2 regions of the Paenibacillus sp. FSL P2-0121 genome follow, and region 2 is predicted to be linked to the other one. Evidence: riboswitches for the same ligand, from Rfam matches in the RefSeq annotation. Region 2 holds a riboswitch; the other holds the start of a gene.
What was found. Region 2 has a riboswitch for cyclic di-GMP ahead of MKY54_RS03205 (transglutaminase-like domain-containing protein). Riboswitches for the same ligand answer to the same signal wherever they lie in the genome.

Region 1 (3,127 bases), 180 kb from region 2:
TGGTGTCGGCGAAGCTACAGGCCCAAGCGGCACAGGATCTTCTGCAAGAACTATAGTGCCAATTACGGATGATGGCGTTGGTGTCGGGAACACCGAAGTCTCTGGTGTCGACGTTGGTGTTGCTTCAGGCGTTACCGTCGGTGTTGGTGTTGCCTCAGGCGTTACCGTCGGTGTCGGTGTTGCCTCAGGCGTTACCGTCGGCGTTGGTGTTGGTGTCACTGTCGGCGTTGGTGTTGGTGTCGGCGTCACTGTCGGCGTCGGTGTTGGTGTTGGTGTCGGCGTTGGTGTTGGCGTTGGTGTCGGCGTCGGCGTCGGCGTTGGCGTTGGTGTCACTGTCGGCGTTGGTGTTGGTGTCGGTGTTGGTGTCACTGTCGGCGTCGGCGTTGGTGTCACTGTCGGCGTTGGTGCCGGTGTTGGCGTCGGCGTTGGTGTTGGCGTCGGTGTCACTGTCGGCGTCGGCGTCGGCGTCGGCGTCGGTGTTGGTGTCACTGTCGGCGTCGGTGTTGGTGTCACTGTCGGTGTTGGCGTTGGTGTCGGTGTCGGTGTTGGTGTCGACGTTGGTGTCGGTGTCGGCGTCGGTGTTGGCGTTGGTGTTGGCGTCGGCGTTGGTGTCACTGTCGGCGTCGGTGTTGGTGTCGGTGTTGGTGTCGGCGTCGACGTTGGTGTCGGTGTCGGCGTCGGCGTTGGTGTTGGTGTCGGTGTCGGTGTCGGCGTCGGTGTTGGTGTCACTGTCGGCGTTGGTGTCGGTATTGGTGTCGGCGTCGGCGTCGGCGTTGGTGTTGGTGTTGGTGTTGGTGTCACTGTCGGCGTTGGTGTCGGTGTTGGCGTCACTGTCGGCGTTGGTGTCGGCGTCACTGTCGGCGTCGGCGTTGGTGTTGGTGTCACTGTCGGTGTCGGCGTTGGTGTCACTGTCGGCGTTGGTGTCACTGTCGGCGTTGGCGTTGGTGTCACTGTTGGTGTCGGCGTCACTGTCGGCGTTGGCGTTGGTGTCACTGTTGGTGTCGGCGTCACTGTCGGCGTTGGCGTTGGCGTTGGTGTTGGTCCAGGTTCATCACCATCGTATGGATAGTGGTGAAATTCACCACCACCAGTACCTTTGAGTGAAGCCGCCACTAAAGTACCGTTAATCTGACCATTAATAAAATCAACATGAGCATAGGGGGCAAGTATGCTTCCCATTACACCTATGCCTGCCATATCAAGATACGCAGCTTGGCTAAAGTTAAGCAAAATTTTCTTGCTGTTCAACACGTTATTAGGTAGAAATCCGAAGTTTTTCATTTTTACGTTAGAACCATCAATATTAATAATTGCAGTAGATCCTGAAGGAACATTTATTGTAATTCCGTAGGTATTAGAGACGTTATCTCCTGAAACATTAAAAACATTGACCGCAGGATCTGTACCTGTCAGGGTAAGGCTGCCATATTGGTACACTGTTGTTCCATTCGCCGGCAATGCTGCAAGTTCTGCTGATTTGTCCTTCAAAGACTGACCTACGGCTGAAAAGTCAATCGTACTCCCCTGTCTTTTTGTACCACCCTTGAGGAGCGTTACATTCCCTGAAAAATCTCCCCCGTGCACGATATTCCCATAAACAGTACCTCCGTTGAAAGTAAGATGCCCTCCAACAACAAGTGTGTCAGTCAGGGAAACCTCTGCAGCGGTCAACCTATCTCCAACACTATAGTTGGTTAAGTTAACGTTACCTCCAGCAGCAAACCTTCCTTCCGTATCCGAAACTGTTGTTATATCCCCTAGAATAAACACGTTGTAGACCGCTGCAATTCCCAATGTAGAAGAACTACTAGCTCCAGCAACTCCAGCTCCTAATGAGGAAAGCCCACTACCTACCGTCAAAATCCCAGCTAATACAAGCGAGAGTAACGGTTTTATTCTTCTTTTCAAATGGCACACCTCCTAAAACTATGATTTATATTAATCAGAATAATTACCAGAAACTCTAAAGGACCTAACAACAAAAAAGACCGCCAAAAAGAAGTGAAATTCCCTTCTCATGGCAGTCGGACGGTCATTGTGCCTTTAAGACACTTTAGACTCCTGGACTTTGCGTCCCGCCCTTTCAGACGGTTTGCTATTATCATGACTATATATATGTATTACACTGCAAGTCCAGAACTGGTAGCTGAAGCATTCTATCCAATAACAGTCTATGACTTTTAATACTTTTGAATTAATAACAGTTTAGCTCCCGACACCCACAATTGTCAATCAATTCCTTTCGATAATTCCCCGCATTAGTACCACACAAAAAAAGCGCCTAAAGGCGCTTCGCATAAGGTTTTTCATTAAATTTTAAAGTAACTGTATATAGCCCAATATGGATATCCATAAGGGAACACTCAAAATTAAACCAAAAAACAATCCACGCTGGAGGCTGCCCTCTTTTTCCATCATAATTCTCCTTTATTTGCGTTCGATACATTAATTTTTATTATTACAATTTTTAATATAATTTATTCTTCGTTATTAAGTTGTGAATTTAATCACATTGGATAAGCTGTTTAGAAATACCATTGATTATTTTTGGAATATCGGGGTAGAATACGAATATACGTTCCTATTAGAGGTGATGAGATTCATGCATAGAGCAGAAAGCAGGGACAACATGCTGGTGAAATCTTATTTATTGCTTCCGATGATTTTATCAGCTTTCGAACGGGACTCCGCCATTTTATCTACACACTTACGAACACCCGCCCCTTATCTGGAGGTGCTTGGAACAGCTGCTGCAGTAGCTACAACAGATCTAAGGGATGTTCGTGCAGAAATGAGAAGACGGGGAATCAAGGTGTATGAGCAAAACAGACTTAATACTGGAATTGAAGCCAAGTATATATGTCGTGGCTATCATGAACGAATGCTGCTGTTGAATGACATTGTTGCGGCTCAGGCTGCCATCCATATGCGCAGATACCTAGGGCTGGATATTTCATCTTTTAAGAGTTACGAAGAACAGTACCAGATTAAGTAAAGCTGTATAGAAGCCGCTGCGCTCTCTCCCCCCAATCAATTAGTGAACAAAAAAATAGGCCTTACCATGGGAGTTGGCAAGACCTGAGAGAGATATACCACAAAACACTGGGGGGTGTTTGGTGTCTCTAAT
Region 2 (3,127 bases):
TCTCTCAGGAGAAAAAAGAAATTATCCGGTATTAGCTACCGTTTCCGGTAGTTATCCCAGTCTGAAGGGCAGGTTGCCTACGTGTTACTCACCCGTCCGCCGCTAAGTTACTTTGAAAGCAAGCTTTCAAAGTAACTCCGCTCGACTTGCATGTATTAGGCACGCCGCCAGCGTTCGTCCTGAGCCAGGATCAAACTCTCCAATTAGTATTGAAAAGAGCGATATGCTCATTTTGAAACATCTGACGAGAAAATTAATTCTCTAATTTTGGATTTCACTTACGTGATTTCCTACTCACTCGTTGTTCAGTTTTCAAAGATCAAGTTCTCGTTGGCGCCGTTTAATGTCTCAGCAGCAACTCTTATAATATATCATGTTGTTTTCAGAAATGCAAGCTTTATTTTTCGAAGCTTTTTATCAGCCTCGTCTATATCGCCTGTACGCTGTCTAACAACGCTTACCTATAATACCCCAACTATTAATAGAAAAGCAACCCCTAATATAAAAATAAACAACTAGCTTAATAATTAAGCCAGTTGTTTATTTAATAGAGTTATGTTTCTAGCGACGAACTTAATAGTATTTTGCCGCAGTATATTTGCTTGAGGCTTTAATTAAATCGGTTTTCTTATCACTCTTTGCAAGTCCTGCATCCACTGTAGTATCAATGGTAACCCACTTCCCATTAAGCAACACTTCGTTCCATGCATGATATTGCGTAACGTAGCTTGTATTCCCCATTACCAACTTAGCAGGAACATCTACACTCCGCAGCATTGCGGCAAAAAGAGAAGCGTAATCATAGCAAATCCCTTTTTTAGTAGTCAATGTCTTATCGATGCTTGGAATATAATCAGTAGTTACACTATTAGCAAGAGAGTAATCATATTGTACATTCGCAACTACATAGTTATAGATCGCTTTAACTTTCTCTTCGTCTGTTGTTTTGCCTTGTACTAATTGTTTAGCTTTGACAATCGCTTTATCAGAAGAACTCCATTTCACATTCTGTACGGAGCCCAAATATACGGAATTCGAGTCACTCATGGTTACGTCTACTACTTCGGAATATAATGCTTTGTATTTATTGCCGGTTGTGTTCTCCAGAACAGAAACCTTATAAGTCCCATTTCCTTGTTGCAAAGGGAAGTCCTCAGCTTGTCCAGAAGCATACAAGTTATATGTATAGCTGCTGTTATCTTTGGTGATCATGAGTTTGATTCTTTTATCTTTCGGAATATCATAGTTAATACCAATCACACCTTGAGCCACTTTGGATGTAATCAACCAGCTGGCATCTGCACTTGCAGCTTGAGCTGTACTTACTGGAACTGAAGTCATTAGGACGAACAACGCCACCAGCATAAAATAAACCTTTTTCACGGATAAAACTCCTTTCGGTAGCTGGCTGCCATCCTTTCGGGAAGGCCCTTTAGCTTTGCGTCCCTACCTTTCGATAGGTTTGCCGTTATCGTATAAGTTCTATCTGTTCTAGCTTTACTAGATATAATTGATAGAATCCATTTGAAACAAACAAAAAAAGCCTCTTCATTCGGTAGCTGGCTGCCATCCTTTTGGGAAAAGGCCCTTTAGCTTTGCGTCCCTACCTTTCGGAAGGTTTGCCGTTATCGTGTTTAGCTTTCATAGTATAATACTATCATATTTATAGTTGTGAACAAGACCTAATTTACTAGATTACCCATTATTTTATAAATATCTCCCGGTATTTGTGTTTTCTTGTCATTCACTATTCTCATTTTGTTAATTTGGCATGAACAATCAGCCGATGCGTTGGATTCACTAGCGGATCACATGTAATCAGAGTAAGAATCTTATCCTTGTCATTCCCGTCAAGAACGGAGACGTCACTCGGATCTACTACAGAAATATCATACACCTCATAGTTAAACACCTGATCACTAGTCTTTATCGTGATAACATCCCCCACAACAACCTCATTCAATCTGTTAAACAAACGACCCGTAGTTCTAGCCCGATGCGCCGCGATTGCAGCATTCCCGATCTCTCCAAGGGGTGCCGTTTCTTTCATATGGGCTGCAGCATGTTTCATATTAGCTTTTGTAGCCCCTTCTAATACAGGCAGCTTCAAATCAATCTTATCGATTTCAATTAGTGCGATTACTTTGCCACCGACTGCAATCTCCGGTTCAGGCTTTTCTGTCTCTTGGGGTTGGGGCTGTGCCTGAGCATCCAGAACCGATTCCTCTGCTAACAGCTGAGTAACTTCAGCATACCTGCTCTTCAGATCTGGCTGGGGAGTACTATCGGCAGTGCTTAGTTCAGCCGTTTCTAATAACTTCTCCTGCTGCCTGTCGTTGTACCATTCGTTAGCTGTCGGATATAACATGATAAGTATCCCAGCCAGTATGAGTAGATAGGAGAATTTACGCAATGTTATTCACCTCCGTATATTGTTTCTATGGTTATATACAAATCAAGCAGAAACAGCTACTTGCCTTTAAGCATAGCAACTCCTTCTGCCTGAAATTAATGTTTAAAATACCCATTTACGACTTCCAAAGAAATTGATGATCACCGTGATAAAGGTAACCATCACCTTGGAGATCAAGACTTGAATACCTAGTTTGTCTGTCAACAGATGCATTAACAGCAGTGATATTCCGAGCACTACCAAATTCAGCACGATAAACTTGACCAGCTGTACGCGGTCGAAGCCTTCTTTATTCCCCCGGTTGCGATCACGAAAGGTAACTTTTTTATTCAAAATAAAGCTATTCGCCGTGCCTGCACTATAGGAGATCACCTGCGCCAATGCGTATACCATCCCTAGTGAATTCAACAATGTGAAAATCACAAAATCAATAAGCGTATTGAGCAAACCTACGGCATTAAATTTGAGGAACTGTATGAATGCAGCGCGCAAGTTCTTATCTGACATCATTGTGGTCCTTCCGGCGGTCCAGTTGTTCTTCGTTCTGGTAGCCTTTAGTCTCACTAACAATATATAGCGGTCTATCTTTAGACTCGTCATAAATCCGTCCGATATACTCCCCAATCACACCCAACAGCATCAGAACAATACCGTTAAAGAGCAGATTGACACCTACAATGGAAGCCCAGCCCGGAACCGTCCAGGAGGTGAAAA

Region 1: it holds a riboswitch for cyclic di-GMP, as region 2 does, so the genes downstream of both, MKY54_RS02435 (choice-of-anchor A family protein) here and MKY54_RS03205 (transglutaminase-like domain-containing protein) in region 2, are expected to answer to the same signal.

The regions. Positions count from the first base shown of each region.
Region 1 covers NZ_CP150245.1:553,692-556,818, reverse strand. Annotated here, with positions in the region: gene MKY54_RS02435 (choice-of-anchor A family protein) at 1-1,908, opposite strand, end outside; cyclic di-GMP riboswitch class I at 2,017-2,107, opposite strand; gene MKY54_RS02430 (hypothetical protein) at 2,498-2,995, shown strand.
Region 2 covers NZ_CP150245.1:733,100-736,226, reverse strand. Annotated here, with positions in the region: rRNA gene MKY54_RS03210 (16S ribosomal RNA) at 1-206, opposite strand, end outside; gene MKY54_RS03205 (transglutaminase-like domain-containing protein) at 574-1,383, opposite strand; cyclic di-GMP riboswitch class I at 1,397-1,477, opposite strand; cyclic di-GMP riboswitch class I at 1,552-1,634, opposite strand; gene MKY54_RS03200 (class D sortase) at 1,754-2,413, opposite strand; gene MKY54_RS03195 (GtrA family protein) at 2,516-2,923, opposite strand; gene MKY54_RS03190 (glycosyltransferase family 2 protein) at 2,910-3,127, opposite strand, start outside.